Regions from separate parts of the Lysinibacillus sp. fkY74-1 genome, predicted to be linked through region 1. Evidence: riboswitches for the same ligand, from Rfam matches in the RefSeq annotation. Region 1 holds a riboswitch; each other region holds the start of a gene.

What was found. A riboswitch is a leader RNA that binds a small molecule or an ion and turns the genes downstream of it on or off. The one in region 1 is predicted to bind S-adenosylmethionine.
Region 2: another riboswitch for S-adenosylmethionine. It lies ahead of metA (homoserine O-acetyltransferase MetA); the one in region 1 lies ahead of metK (methionine adenosyltransferase).
Region 3: another riboswitch for S-adenosylmethionine. It lies ahead of ACE1MS_RS18105 (methionine ABC transporter ATP-binding protein); the one in region 1 lies ahead of metK (methionine adenosyltransferase).
Region 4: another riboswitch for S-adenosylmethionine. It lies ahead of ACE1MS_RS21305 (cyclase family protein); the one in region 1 lies ahead of metK (methionine adenosyltransferase).

Annotation. Positions count from the first base shown of each region.
Region 1 covers NZ_CP170173.1:3,530,664-3,534,714, forward strand. Annotated here, with positions in the region: gene metK (methionine adenosyltransferase) at 1-1,179, opposite strand, end outside; SAM riboswitch class I at 1,464-1,582, opposite strand; gene pckA (phosphoenolpyruvate carboxykinase (ATP)) at 1,974-3,560, shown strand; gene ACE1MS_RS17280 (alpha/beta hydrolase) at 3,645-4,051, shown strand, end outside.
Region 2 covers NZ_CP170173.1:2,481,831-2,485,881, reverse strand. Annotated here, with positions in the region: gene ACE1MS_RS12065 (TSUP family transporter) at 1-208, opposite strand, end outside; gene ACE1MS_RS12060 (TrmB family transcriptional regulator) at 336-1,118, shown strand; gene ACE1MS_RS12055 (hypothetical protein) at 1,140-1,523, shown strand; gene ACE1MS_RS12050 (nucleotide excision repair endonuclease) at 1,569-1,940, opposite strand; SAM riboswitch class I at 2,143-2,252, shown strand; gene metA (homoserine O-acetyltransferase MetA) at 2,351-3,286, shown strand; gene ACE1MS_RS12040 (endospore germination permease) at 3,342-4,051, opposite strand, start outside.
Region 3 covers NZ_CP170173.1:3,662,832-3,666,882, reverse strand. Annotated here, with positions in the region: gene ACE1MS_RS18130 (acyl-CoA dehydrogenase family protein) at 1-350, shown strand, start outside; gene ACE1MS_RS18125 (arsenate reductase family protein) at 537-893, shown strand; gene gcvH (glycine cleavage system protein GcvH) at 975-1,355, shown strand; gene ACE1MS_RS18115 (hypothetical protein) at 1,447-1,788, shown strand; gene ACE1MS_RS18110 (thioredoxin family protein) at 1,804-2,115, shown strand; SAM riboswitch class I at 2,172-2,275, shown strand; gene ACE1MS_RS18105 (methionine ABC transporter ATP-binding protein) at 2,359-3,387, shown strand; gene ACE1MS_RS18100 (methionine ABC transporter permease) at 3,377-4,045, shown strand.
Region 4 covers NZ_CP170173.1:4,302,090-4,306,140, forward strand. Annotated here, with positions in the region: gene ACE1MS_RS21290 (ABC transporter substrate-binding protein) at 1-628, shown strand, start outside; gene ACE1MS_RS21295 (AraC family transcriptional regulator) at 707-2,278, shown strand; gene ACE1MS_RS21300 (hypothetical protein) at 2,441-2,842, shown strand; SAM riboswitch class I at 2,943-3,049, shown strand; gene ACE1MS_RS21305 (cyclase family protein) at 3,138-3,875, shown strand; gene ACE1MS_RS21310 (DedA family protein) at 3,905-4,051, opposite strand, start outside.

The DNA.
Region 1 (4,051 bases):
GCGTAATGCGTCAGCTTTATCAGTTTGTTCCCATGGGACGTTTACATCTGTACGACCAAAGTGTCCATAAGCTGCAGTTTGTTTATAAATTGGACGACGAAGATCAAGCATTTTAATGATACCTGCTGGGCGTAAATCAAATAGTTCACGAACCCATTCTACAATTTTGCTTTCCGTCACTTTTCCTGTACCAAATGTATCTACAGCAATGGAAACAGGCTGTGCAACGCCAATTGCATAAGCCAACTGTACTTCAGCGCGTTCTGCTAAACCAGCTGCTACAATATTTTTAGCTACATAACGTGCCGCATAGGCAGCTGAACGGTCTACTTTTGTTGCATCCTTACCTGAGAATGCACCACCACCATGTCGTGCATAACCACCGTATGTATCAACAATGATTTTACGGCCCGTTAAACCAGCATCTCCTTTTGGTCCGCCAATTACGAAACGGCCAGTTGGATTGATAAAGTATTTTGTGTTTGTATCTAATAATTCGCTTGGCACTACAGGAGCAATCACGAATTGTTTTAGATCGGCCTGAATTTGTTCAAGTGTTGCTTCTTCATCATGCTGAGTTGAAATAACAATTGTATCGACACGAACAGGTACGTTATTGTCATCATACTCAATTGTTACTTGTGTTTTACCATCTGGGCGTAAATAAGCTAACTCCCCAGATTTACGAACTTCTGTTAAACGACGTGCTAATTTATGAGCTAAGCTAATTGGTAATGGCATTAACTCGGGTGTTTCATTACATGCATAGCCAAACATTAAGCCTTGGTCTCCTGCACCAATCGCTTCAATATCTGCATCTGTCATAGAACCCTCACGGGCCTCTAAAGCTTGGTCAACGCCTTGGGCAATATCTGGAGATTGCTCACCAATTGCTACAAGTACTGCTAAGTTTTCAGCATCAAAGCCATATTTACCACGTGTGTATCCAATTTCCGCCACAGTATCACGTACAATGCCTTTAATATCTACATAAGTAGAAGTAGTGATTTCTCCTGCTACTAATACTAATCCTGTTGTTACAGTTGTCTCGCACGCTACACGTGCATTTGGATCTTCTGCTAAAATAGCATCTAAAATGGCATCCGAAATCTGGTCACAGATTTTATCTGGATGCCCTTCTGTTACACTTTCTGATGTAAACAGTCGACGGTTTGTCATTTAGTTTTCCTCCTATTACTCTTACAAAAAGTATTTGTACGGTACTCATTACCCATGTCAAGTCCGCTCCTAAGGATTGAACTCTCTCAAGCCGCTGTTGTTGTCATTTCACTTTACGAGAAAAAATAACTGCTACTTAAAAACACGAGGATTTCGAAAGACCCGTCATTATAATAAGGAAAGAACTACATATACTTACCTTTACATTAATTTTTAACAATAAAAAAATCCTTTTCTCACGTTACTATACATGAGGAAAGGAATAATGACTTCGTTACCTTTCACTCTTATCGTTCAAGGGATTTTCCCTTGCATCAGGTTGGCACCAACGCATGTTGTGAAATAATACATGCAGGTTGCCGGGTTTCACAGGGCCTGACCCTCCACCAGCTCGGGATAAGAGTATCCGTTCAATTTTCATGTTACTGAAAAGGTCAATCGTTGTCAAATATTTTCTTATGTATTACTGTATAGAAAGGAAGAACAAAATTATCACCATAAAATTTTCATACTTGGGTGATGATGTAAATAGAAGAAATTTAATCCCTACAACATACCTAGCTTCTTGTGGTAACATATGTGTGGCTCAAATTTTAGACAATTTACTGTAGCATTGAATGTTTTCTACTCGAAAAACATTATTTTTTGTCAGTTTATTGAAAAGTAATAAAAACTCTAAAATAATTTCTTAATTAGTATAGATTATTTAACCCATTGTGTTATACTATTTTTGAAATTAAGAAAAAATCCCTCTAAACCAAGGGAATACTATAAAAAAGGATGGTATTTAATCGATGAATTCAGTAGAAATTGCAAACGAACTGAAGGAATTATTAAACGGCGGTAACATTAATGTTCAACTTTCAGTACCACAATTAGCAGAAAAAGCTACTTCTCGTGGTGAGGCAATGTTAACAGTAGATGGCGCAGTTCGTGCAGAAACTGGCAAATACACTGGTCGTTCACCTAAAGATAAATATACAGTAGAAGAAGAAAGCACAAAAGATCAAATTGACTGGGGTAAAGTCAATCAACCAATTTCCTCTGAAGTGTTCGATAATCTGTATGTAAAAGTAATAAAATATTTAAAAGAACGTGATGAATTATTCGTATTCAAAGGTTTTGCTGGTGCTGACAAAGATTCACAATTAAGCATCCAAGTGATTAATGAATACGCTTGGCACAACCTTTTCGCTCATCAATTATTTATCCGTCCGACTAAAGAAGAATTAGCTTCGCATGTTGCAGACTTCACTGTCATCTCAGCTCCTAACTTTAAAGCAGATCCTGCGGTTGACGGTACTGCTTCTGAAACATTCATCATTGTATCACTTGAAAAGAAAATTATCTTAATTGGTGGTACTGAATATGCTGGTGAAATGAAAAAATCTATTTTCGGAATTATGAACTACTTATTACCACAACAAGGAATCCTTTCTATGCACTGTTCAGCAAACGTTGGTGAAGCTGGCGATGTAGCATTATTCTTCGGTTTATCTGGTACTGGTAAAACGACATTATCCGCTGATCCAGACCGTAAGCTAATCGGTGACGATGAACATGGTTGGTCTGATAATGGAGTATTCAACATTGAGGGGGGTTGCTATGCAAAAACGATCAACCTTTCTGCTGAGAAAGAACCAGAAATCTACAATGCAATCCGCTTCGGTTCTGTTTTAGAAAACGTAGCTGTTGATCCAGAAACTCGTATTTGTGACTATGATGATGGCTCATTAACAGAAAATACACGTGTAGCTTATCCAATCCAATACATCGAAAATATTGTTGATCCATCTGTAGCAGGTCATCCAAAAACAATCATCTTCCTAACAGCTGATGCGTTTGGCGTATTACCTCCTATCAGCAAATTAACAAAAGAGCAAGCTATGTATCACTTCTTAAGTGGTTTCACTTCAAAACTTGCTGGAACTGAACGTGGTGTAACAGAGCCAGAACCAGTATTCTCTACTTGCTTCGGTTCTCCATTCCTTCCACTTCCTGCAACAGTGTATGCAGAAATGTTAGGTCAAAAAATTGATGAACATGGCGCACAAGTATACCTAGTGAACACTGGTTGGACTGGTGGCGAATATGGTACTGGTAGCCGTATGAAGCTTTCTTATACACGTACAATGGTACGTGCAGCTATCGATGGTAAATTAACAAATGTTGAAACGACACAAGATGCTGTCTTTGGCTTACACATCCCAACAGCAGTTGAAGGTGTACCTTCGCAAGTGTTAAATCCTCGTGAAGCATGGGCAGATAAAGCTGCATACGATGCTAAAGCTGCTGAACTTGCAGGCTTATTCAACGAAAACTTCAAGAAATTTGCAAACGTTTCGGAAGCCATTACTACACTTGGTGGTCCATTAAAATAACAACTAGAACAAGAAAAGGGAACGATATGATTCGTTCTCTTTTTCTTTCCCATACATAAACAGAAGCTAATATAGGAGATACATATGAAAAGAAAATACAAATTACTAGTAGCATTAATTACTATATTATTGGCATTAATTATTGGTGCTGGTTTTTTTGCAGGCAACTACTTTTATAATCTGGCATTAAATCCTGATACTGATAAAACAGCAGTTCTAGATGCCCCCCACAATCTAATCGATAGCAATTCAGATGAAGCTCGAGAGAAAGAGGCACGTGAGCAGTGGTTTAACAAGCATTCTGAGGAGAAGTCAATTCCATCCTTTGATTCCCTTAAGCTACATGCATACTCTATCCAAAACAGCCATCCCACAGACAAATGGGCAATTATCTTTCATGGCTATTCAAGTGATGGTACACAAATGACTAAGTATGCTAAACAATTTTATGATATGGGCTATCATGTACTCATTCCCGATGCAAGAGGACA
Region 2 (4,051 bases), 1.0 Mb from region 1:
AACGGTAAAAGGAAATGGTCGAAGTAAGTGAGCCCATTGCGCCTGCTAACTTATTGGTTGCCACAGCGGCGGCTGGATTTAGGCCAACAAACAATAGAGCTGGTAAGGAAATTAAACCGCCACCTCCAACGACTGAATCGATAAATGCCGCCAGAAATCCAAACGAAATTAAAAGTATTAGAATATGTACATCCACATCAAAAACCATGTCTTACACCTCATTTTAATTAGTTACTACTGAAATAGTAACTAATTTATTTAAAGCTGTAAAGCCTAACTTTTTCATTGGCAAATGTTCACAACAGTAGCCTATAATAAAAATATGGAGGGATGATATGGATGAATTAATCGCCCAATTAAAAGAACTGGGATTGACAGAATATGAGGCAAAGGCCTATACAGCACTCGTACAAAATAGTCATGTCAGTGCCTATCAAGTTAGCAAAAACTCTGGGATTCCAAGAGCTAGAATCTATGACATATTAAATGGTCTTGTTGAAAAGGGATTCGTACTGAAAGAGGAAACGGCGGATCAAACGACGTATTCTTCTATTCCTGTCGAGATGTTTTTGCAGCAAATTCAACAGCGCTGGCAATCAAATTTTACATCGATTAGTGATCAGTTAGAAAAACTAGAAATGAAAGAACAGGAAGCGGAATCTAAAGTATTAATGCTAAAAGGGAAGCAGACGATCGTTAATTATTGTCAAACCTTATTAAAGAAAGCAGAGACAAAAGTCATCCTATCGATGTGGGAAGATATGTACGATACCTTACGTGAGGATATTGAAGAGGTATCTCAGCATGTGGAGGTGCATGGCATCACTTTATATGTCGAGGAACATCTAGCATCTATAGACATGCACAGAGCCACACACTATACGAGAAAGACTTCTACACCTCATTGGTTTATTTTATCGGTTGATGGTCAAGAAATGATTTATGGTCACTCGCCATCCAACCAAGAAACCGCATTTATAACGAATGACCCTGTGCATATTTATTTACTAGAGGATTATATTTGGCATGATGTTCTTATCAATAGACTAGTAAAACGCGATGATAATGAACTGGAGGACTGGATTGCTAAAGAACGTAAAGCATTTTTCTTAGAGTAGTTATAAGGGAAGGGGAGCATCTTGAAAAAATGGATGTTGCCAGTATTACTTTATTTATTAATGATGGGTGGATGTGATTCTGCACCGCTGCCAGTTTTTCCTAAGATTCAGGAGCTAACAATTATTCCTGACCATATCCAACAACATATTATAGCTACAGACAGAATTCAGTTATTGTATGAAGATGACGTGACGTACTATCTTGTCATGTTTTCAAAAGGAAATGTGCTAGCAAGTGTAGCAGCTAATGAAAATAGGTTAGTCATTCATTTCAAGGAAGGAAGCGAGCAAAAGAAAGAAGCTCTACCCTATGTCTATGCCATCAACAAAAGCGCGGAGGTGACTATTATCGAACTGTATATTAACGGCAAAAGCATGCCGATAGATCGTATTACCATGCTGTAATAAAAAACCGAAATCCCTAAAAAGAGATTTCGGTTTTTATTGATATTAATAAAATACTTTATCTACATTGTATTTGGAGCGGAACGTATTAATCGCATACGTTTCATAAATTTCACGTTCCATAGGATCTTCTACTTCATAGACTTCAATTTTGAAGACCTCGTCACGATAGTTTTTCATCGGAGATACATTGTCTTCAAAATGTTTTTTTATGCGTTGGCGAATTTTACGTGCTTTGCCGACAAATAATAACTCATTCTTTTCATTATAAAATAAGAAAATGCCGCCTTTATCACGTGTGATTTTGTGGAAGTCGATGAAACCAAAGTATGGTGTAATTGGGACATCACCTGGTTTTACATCTTGTTCGCGTTGGCGAATAACTACATCTGGTTTTGGAAATTCAATATTAATCAAAGTATTCACGTTCCTCTCTATTACTAAAGATATATGGTAACATAATAGCGGCATGTTTACCATAAAATTTCATGTAGAATAACCATATACAGCAAGCTTAGTGTTTATCAAATGAATGTAGAACATGCATGGGAATAACAAAATATTCTATGAATTATTGATATTCTAACTAGTCCATGTTACAATTCAAAATAATTAAATAATCTTATCAAGAGAAGCAGAGGGATTTGGCCCGATGACGCTTCAGCAACCTCTAACAAATGTTAGAAAGGTGCTAATTCCAGCAAAGGTTTTTCCTTTGAGAGATAAGAGTGAACGTGAAAAAAATCCTTCTCATTCTATCTCATATGGAATGTGGAGGATTTTTAATTTTTTTAGAAAAAGGAGCAAAAAAGAGAGGGGAATGCTAGATGCCAATTAATATTCCGAAAAATTTACCTGCTGGGGAGCATTTACGTGAGGAGAAAATCTTCGTGATGGAAGAGGATCGTGCGAGAACACAGCAAATACGTCCATTAAACATATTAATTTTAAATTTGATGCCCGAAAAAGAAAAAACGGAGCTACAATTATTACGTTTACTAGGAAATACACCATTACAGGTCAATATTACTTTTTTAAACACGGCTACTCATGAATCTAAAAATGTCAGTAAATCTCACTTACAATTATTTTACACAACGTTTAACCAAATTCGTCACCGACGTTATGATGGTATGATTATTACTGGGGCACCTGTAGAAAAAATGCCATTTGAAGAGGTTAACTATTGGCAGGAAATTGCTGAAATTATGGATTGGTCTAAAAAGAATGTGACATCCGTGCTACATATATGTTGGGGGGCACAGGCTGCGTTATATCATCATTATGGAATTGGAAAAATAGAGCTTTCTGCTAAATGCTCCGGCGTTTATTCTCATGTGATTACTGATTTAACAGTGGATTTAGTACGAGGCTTTAGTGATTTATTTACAGCCCCTCATTCTCGCTATACATCTGTCTCGATTGACGAGGTTCGCAATCATCCAGACTTACGCTTATTATCCTATTCAGAGGATGCAGGTGTGTTTATCGTGCAATCTAAAGATAATAAAAACATTATGATTACAGGTCATTTAGAATATGATGCGACAACACTGGCTGATGAATACAGTCGCGATGTTGCCAAGGGCATTGATATCAACGTTCCAGTAAACTACTTCCCAAATGATGATCCAGAAAAGGAACCGATGAATACATGGCGTGCCCATACACATTTATTGTTCTCCAACTGGTTGAACTACTATGTATACCAAGAGACACCATATGAATGGGACTTTGTGGACGAAATTGAATATCATATTTAAATAACAATGAAAAAGTCTAATTTCTTCGCTAAGTAGCTGAAGGAATTAGACTTTGTTATTCTAAATTCTTCTTGTCAGAAACCGTAATATCTGGTTTAGCCTGATCGTTCTGATTGGAATCTGTAGCAGCATCGTTAGTTGGATTATCTTGATTGGCATCCATATTATTAGGTTTCATCTGATTATCTTGGTTGGAATCTGTAGCAGCATCGTTAGTTGAATTATCTTGATTGGCATCCATTTTGTCAGGTTTACTGTGATTATCCTGGTTGGAATCAGTAGTAGCATGGTGAGTCTGATTATTTTGATTGGCATCCCTATTATTAGGTTTTATCTGATTATCCTGGTTGGAATCAGTAGTAGCATTGTTAGTTGGATTATTTTGATTGGCATCCCTATTATTAGGTTTCATCTGATTATCCTGGTTGGAATCTGTAGCAGCATGGTGAGTCTGATTTTCTTGATTGGCATCGCTATTATTAGGTTTCATCTGATTATCTTGGTTGGAATCTGTAGCAGCATGGTGAGTCTGATTATCTTGATTGGCATCGCTATTATTAGGTTTCATCTGATTATCCTGGTTGGAATCACTAGCAGCATCGTTAGTTGGATTATCTTGATTGGCATCCCTATTATTAGGTTTCATCTGATTATCCTGGTTGGAATCAGTAGTAGCATGGTGAGTCTGATTATCTTGATTGACATCCCTATTATTAGGTTTCATCTGATTATCCTGTTGGGAATCCGTATTAGCGGGATTAGGTT
Region 3 (4,051 bases), 130 kb from region 1:
TTGGTGCGAAGCTTGACCAAGAGCAAGAAGTATTAGTGAATATTGCTAATATCGCTAATCAATTATTTGCAATGGAATCAGCTGTATTACGCACAGAAAAAGCGATTGCTCGTGATGGCGTTGAAAAAGCACATCAAAAATTGCTATACACTCAAATTTTCTGCCAAGAAGCATTTGCAGAAATCGAAAAAGAAGCAAAAGATACAATTCTGGCTTCCGCAGATGGTGATGCAGCACGTATGACATTATCTGCATTACGTAAATTAACACGTAATAATCCATACAACCTCATTACGAAGAAACGTGAAGCATCTGTGAAATTAATTGAAGCAGAAAAATATATCGTTTAATCGTAGGAAAATGCTAGCTATCCGTAAGTGGGTAGCTAGTTTTTTATTGTGCCAAATAAATTATTTGTCAAAGTAACGGATAAAAATACAAAATGGATGGATAGACTTACGGAAATGAGCGAAGTTCCACCATTCTCGATGATTATGATGGTATACTACAGAAAAAGACAGCAAAGGAGCATTTTAATGACGATTCAATTTTTCCATTATCCCAAATGTACAACATGTAAAAAAGCGCAAAAGTGGTTAAATGATCATGACGTTTCCTATGAAGAGGTACATATCGTAGAGCAGCCGCCAACAAAGGATGAAATAACAGCTTTATGGCAAGTCAGTGGTCTTCCTTTGAAGAAGTTTTTTAATACTTCAGGCATGAAATATCGTGACCTTGGTTTGAAGGACAAGCTAGCTGATATGACTGAGGAAGAACAGCTTGAGCTACTTGCTTCGGATGGGATGTTAATAAAACGTCCACTCGTAACAGATGGAAAAAAAGTAACTTTAGGGTTTAAAGAATCCGATTTTGAGCAAGCTTGGATATAGCCGTTTTTATTCTTGTTTTTATAGGAGAAGTATGGCACACTGAAAGTGAATATATTACATAATTATGGAGGGGTTTTTTGCATGAGCACACCGAAAGACTTACGTTACTCTGAAGAGCATGAATGGGTTAAAGTAGAAGATGGAAAAGTACGTATTGGTATTACGCACTTCGCACAATCTGAATTAGGAGATATCGTTTTCGTTGAGCTTCCACAAGTTGGCGATGAAATCAAAACGGATGATCCATTCGGTAGCGTAGAATCAGTAAAAACTGTTTCTGAATTATATGCACCAATCTCAGGTACTGTAGTTGAAGTTAATGCAGATTTAGAAGATAGCCCAGAATTCGTTAATGAATCACCATATGAAAAAGCATGGATGATCGTCGTAGAGCCTGCTGATGCATCAGAAGTTGATAAACTTATGACAGCTGAACAATACGAAGAGATGACAGCAGAATAAGACAAGCCATAATCAAAAAACGTCGGAAACTACCGGCGTTTTTTATTATATAATAACGTATAAGTGGGAATGTCTAAATGGAGGTGGCGTAATGTTCGATGGGAAATGCTTGATAGTAGAAGGACGCTCAGATAAGCTACAAATTGAGCCAATTTTAAACGAGAATGTTACAATACTATGTACGAATGGAACAATTGGTGTGCATCAATTAGAAGAGCTAATCGATCCCTATGAGGGCTATGAGCTATTTACCTTTTTTGATGCCGATACTTCAGGCGATAAGCTACGTGCATTAATGGACAGACATTATCCTGAAGCAGAGCATTTACGGACAATGCCAACATATAAGGAAGTAGAAACGACACCTAGAAAAGTGTTAGCCATGATTTTACTTCGTGCGCATTTCTCAATCCATAATGAATATATTTTGTAAGGTTGCGTGAACTAAATGGAAGAATGGTCGAAAGAGCAGTGGGAAACGGCATTACAGTCCGGAGAAAAAGCTGCGTTTTATTTATATACACCGATGTGCGGTACTTGTGCAGTGGCATCAAAAATGATGTCAATTGTAGAACAACTATTACCTCACCTAAAGCTAGGGAAAGCAAATATTAATTTTTTGGAGCAAATTGCTTTTGAGCATCAAATTGAAAGCGTTCCGTGCTTACTTGTTTGTGACGGTGGCAAAGTGACAGAAAAGATTTATGCTTTTCAATCCGTACCTTTTTTGTACGAATTGTTAAAAAAATCAATTGACTGAACTTTATTAGCGTGGTAAAGTAACAAATATATTACTAAAACATTAAATATATCGAACTCTTATGAAGAGCGGCGGAGGGAAGTGCCCTATGAAGCCCGGCAACCATCACATAGTGAAAAGGTGCCAAATCACCCAAAGATTTTTCTTTGAAAGATGAGAGAACGGTTCAACGTATAATACGTGACCCCTTCTACTTGTCTATAAGTGGAGGGGTTTTTTTATATAAGAAAAGGAGTATTCGCTATGATACAGCTTCAAAATATAACGAAGAAATACAAAACAGCAAATGGCGAATTAACGGCAGTCAAAGATGTTAACCTGACTATTAATAAGGGTGAAATTTTTGGCATTATCGGCTATAGTGGCGCTGGTAAAAGTACGATGATTCGTTTACTTAATGGTTTAGAGAAACCAACAACAGGAACAGTAACAGTGAACAATCAGGCTTTTTCATCGATTAAAGGTCAAAAGCTTAGAGCAGCTAGACAAAAGGTTAGTATGATTTTTCAACATTTCAACCTACTTTGGTCACGAACAGTTGCAGAAAACATTGCCTTCCCATTAGAAATCGCAGGTGTATCAAAAGCTCAACGTGAGGCACGGGTGAAGGAATTGATAGCACTTGTTGGCCTAGAAGGTCGTGATCAAGCATATCCATCACAGCTCTCTGGTGGACAAAAGCAACGTGTAGGGATTGCGCGAGCATTAGCCAATAATCCAGAGGTTTTACTATGTGATGAGGCTACATCTGCTCTAGACCCTGAGACAACAGATGCCATTCTTGATTTACTGGTGGATATTAATGAACGTTTAGGGTTAACGATTGTCCTCATTACTCATGAAATGCATGTCATCCGCAAGATTTGTCATCGTGTAGCAGTGATGGAGGCAGGCGAAATTGTAGAGCGTGGAGAAGTATTGCAAGTTTTCCAGGCTCCTCAGGCTGCCATTACTAAGAAATTTGTAGCACAAATTACCAATACAAAGGAAACACAGGATACAGTAGAACAAATCAAAGCAAATTATCCAACTGGACAACTTGTCAAATTGATTTTTGTTGGTGAAAAAACAGAACAGCCAGTTATTTCACATCTAGTGAAGCAATTCGATGTGGAAGTAAGCATTGTACATGGGAATATTTCGCAAACCAAAAATGGTGCATATGGTACTTTCATTGTGCAAATTGATGGGCCGAAAGCAAACGTGACTGAAGCCTTAAGCTATTTAAATACAGTGGAAGTGCAAACGGAGGTGATTGCAGATGCTAACTAATCTCTTTCCGAATGTAGACTGGGATAGCATGTGGCAGGCTACATATGAAACATTATATATGACGGCCATTTCAACAGTTATTACATTTATTCTAGGGTTAGCCATTGGGATTGTTCTGTTTTTAACTAGTCCGAATCAGTTATGGGCTAATAAAATTGTTAGTTTTTTAACAGGGTCACTCGTTAATATATTCCGTTCTATTCCATTTATCGTGTTAATTATTTTATTAATTCCATTTACTAAGTTTTTACTTGGTACAATCCGTGGAGCCAATGCTGCTTTACCTGCTTTAATTATCGGTGCGGCTCCGTTCTATGCGCGTATGGTATTAATTGCGCTACGAGAAATTGATAAGGGTGTTATTGAAGCAGCTCGTTCAATGGGGGCTAAAACAGCCACAATTATTTGGAAAGTACTGATCCCTGAATCATTACCAGCACTCATTTCGGGTATTACTGTTACGGCTGTAGCACTTGTCGGTTATACAGCAATGGCAGGGATAATCGGTGCAGGGGGTCTCGGGAACTTAGCCTTCCTAGACGGTTTCCAAAGAAATCGTCAAGATGTGACATTAATGGCAACTATTTTGATCTTAGTAGTAGTCTTTATCATCCAATGGATAGGTGATTTCATTACAGAAAAAATGGATAAACGTTAATAAAAC
Region 4 (4,051 bases), 770 kb from region 1:
TCAAGCTAAGCCTGATTTAATCATTGTAGATGGTGCAGCAGATAAGGCAAAGTATGAAGAATATTCAAAGATTGCACCTACTTATCGCTTAAAAGAAGACATACTACAAGATCCACGTGAAATTGTGAAAACGATAGCTGATGTTTTAAATATCCCTGAGAAAGCGAATGAAATCGTTGATAAATATGAGGAACGTGTTACGAATTTAAAAGCTAAGTTAGAAGAATCCGTTGGTGACGAAACTGTTGCCGTTGTCCGCCTAAATGTGGCAGATAAAACGTTGGCATTATTCGGTATAAAGAATCGCTACACGGGCTACATTTATACGGAAGCTGGTTTAAATCCACATCCATTAGCTCGGGATATGACAGAGTTCCACGAGGTCTTGTCTGAAGAAGCTATTCCAGAATTAGATGCTGATCATATTATACTCTTCCCTTCAAATGGCACTTGGGAAACTGAAGAAAATCAAGAGGCGATTAAATGGTTAGATAGTACGCTTTGGAAAACAGTTCCTGCTGTAAAAAATGGACAAGTTTATATTGCTGATCGAACTTATTGGCAGTCTGGTGCCATTACTGCAAACCTACTAAAATATGATGATCTTGAGAAATGGTTCGTGAAATAATTTACAATAGAAAGCTCTTTAGGGGGCTTTCTTTGTGTTGTTTTCCAAATTTAAACTTTACTTAGGAGTGCGTGGACAATGGGTAATTTAATACAAATCTATCATTTACAAACTATTTCATATACTATTCTTTCAGCAGGTATGCAGTCATATAGCAATACATACTATTCTCTTTTCATCCTTATTAGTGGTAACGGAACACTTAAGACAAACCATGAAACTATCCACCTTATGAAAGGAAAATGTGTGATTATTCCACCTAATAGCCCTGTCGAAATTCACATTGCCGATGAGACACTCTGCTTTTACCAATTGACATTTAATACGATCTATCTTAGTGAAGCTCATTCTCCTACTAGTCTCTTTACAAGTGTTAGAGAACTACGTCTTCTTCCCTTCTCTCAATGCAATAGACTATTAGAAGCTATTTATCGGTGTCGTCAAACAAAAGATGAGCACACTGTTTTTGAGCAGCATGTTCGTTTCCAAGAATTGATATTATTTATTTTTGAGCAAAACCGAACGAAGCCTCTACAACAAAGTGATCGTCAATCTGTAGAGCAATCTATCCAATATTTGCACAACCACTTTGGAAAGGATTGGACTGTCGAACAGCTAGCAGAACTGGCAGGTGTACCAAAATGGAGTTACTCACGCATTTTTAAAGATATTACGGGACAAATACCTCTGTATTATTTAAATAGTATACGTATTGAAAAAGCCAAACAGTTATTAATGACAACGAATGATCGTTTATTTGAAATAAGTCAGTCTATTGGCTTTAATAATGAATACTATTTCAATCGTCGTTTTAAAGAGCATGTAGGTATTTCCCCAGGGCAATTCCGACGAAGTCAGAGCAATAATGTACGCGTATTCGCACCATTCTTAGAGGACTTCTTTGTAGCTTTAGGTATTACGCCCATTGCGCAATTCAGTCATTCCAAGTGGGGAAAACAAGACTATTTAGGTCTACAGGATGTGCCTGATATCGATGTACAGTATGGAAAAATGGAACACCTCTTTCACTATAAACCAACATTAATTATGTTAGATGCTGGTATAGAGCGTTGGGAAACCTGTCTTCATTTAAATAAGTTGGCCCCAATCTGTCACCTAAACAACCCTGGAGAGGACTGGCAATCGACTCTATTTAAAATTGCAGATTTAACAGGGAAAACCGCTATGATGCAAGATATTATTACGGAATATGAGGACAAGGTACAGAGGGCTCGAAAAATTCTAGGTAGATCCGTTTACGGACAAAGTGTGGCATTTCTTCGCATTTCAGCCATTGGCATTACACTGTATGCTGGCCCTGATTGCGGTTATACAGGGCCAATTCTATACCGTGACTTAGGCTTAACGCCTGATCCATTGGTGTGGAAAATACCGCTTAATCAGCGTAAAGCTCATCTGACTTCAAATCAGCTGCAACAACTAGACGCTGATCATTTGTTTATCACCTTCGACAAGCAACACTCCATTTATGAGAATGAAGAGCGTACTATTTTAACATCCTCTATGTGGAAAAACCTAAGGGCTGTTAAAAGAAACTGTGTCTATGAGGTGGATTTTTTAACGTGGATGAATTATGGAATCCTGTCACATAGCAAAAAAATAGATGATGTATTAAACGTTCTTGGCTAAAGAACAAAAGGGAAGCGCTCCATCGCTTCCTTTTTTAGTTTGTGTGGCATACCATTCAGCATAGTATATTAACACTTCAGTACAGGAATGGCGTTATTCAAACACCTAAAAAGATCATGATACATAAGATAAGATATCAGCTTCTGGCTAGGAGGAATTGATTTGTATTATAATCCTTATCCTTATTTTATTCACCCCTACCATTACCCGATACCATCGACAGACCATCAACTTGCAGCTAGAACCTTTTCACAACATTTAGCAATGCCGACTAGTAATAGTCCCTTTCCCCCTGTTGATACACAAAAATTAATATCTTCAGCTACGCGGATAAAGACGATTATGCAGCAGGCACAATTACTTACAGATAAAATTGATAGTTCTCAACAATTTGCACATGACTTAAAGAATGCTGCACAGCTTTCAAATAAAACAGAGGTCGAAAAATTAATTACATCCACAGGCATTACTACAAAATTTGAAACCAACTATACACCAGATAATTTTAGAATACAGCTTATGGATAGTGCCTGCTGTCGAGTAACGTTAATTTTGAATTGGTAAGTAAATTAATTTTAACCCTGTAATCCTATCAAAGTTGTAAACTATAAAAATATATGTTAAAGTATTTATACTATTATTTCTGAAAATTCTTATATCCTATTTCTTATCTAGAGAGACGGAGGGATCGGCCCGATGAAGTCTCAGCAACCAGCTCAAGCAGTATGGTGCTAATTCCTATTGGCAAAATTTAAGCCTGAAAGATGAGAAGACGCACTACCTATGTTTGATTCCGGGAGTCCTCTTCGATTGAGGACTCTTTTTTATTGACTACTACTTTTAGAAAGCAGGGAATTTAATGTCTAACGAACTTTTACAAGCATTGCACTTACTAAAATCAAAACAGTGGGTCGATTTGACACATACCTTCGGCCCAGACTCACCTCATTTTTTCATGTTTGAAGATGCTAAATTTGAAACATTATTCTCGCATGATGATGGATTTTTTGCACAGCAGTTTTCTTTTCCTGGACAATATGGAACACATATTGACCCACCCATTCACTTTGTAAGAGATACTCGATTTCTAGATGAATTAGCACTAAAGGAGCTTGTTCTTCCGCTTATCGTCATTGATAAATCACAGGAGGCTGCTAGTAATCATGACTTTACACTCAGTGTACAAGATATTCTAGAATTCGAGACACACTATGGACAGATTGAAGAAGGTACATTTGTGGCACTGCGAACAGATTGGAGTAAGCGTTGGCCAGATAAAGAGGCATTTAGTAATAAAGATGTCAATGGAGATAATCATCTTCCAGGTTGGGGCTTGGAGGCCTTACAATTTCTATTCAAGGAACGTAAAGTAAGTGCAATAGGTCATGAAACTTTTGATACTGATTCTGCCACTGATTTTCGTCAAAGTGGCCAATTGGTTGGTGAATATTTTGTCCTCAATCAAGACACTTATCAAATTGAGCTCATGACTAATTTAGACAAGCTACCTCCTAAAGGTGCTATTATTTTTAATATAGTACCCAAGCCTGAAAAAGCATCTGGATTCCCTGTACGTTCATTTGCCATATTGCCATAACAAAAAGTCGGTAGGAATCCTACTGACTTTTACTTTTGTACGTTTCTTTTTTTAAATAAATAATAAATAATTAACATGACTAGGACAAACAGCAAGATGACGTACATACTGTAATGAGATAAATAGTAACCGACGAATCGCCATTTCTCTCCTAGCACTTTTCCTAAGGTTATAAA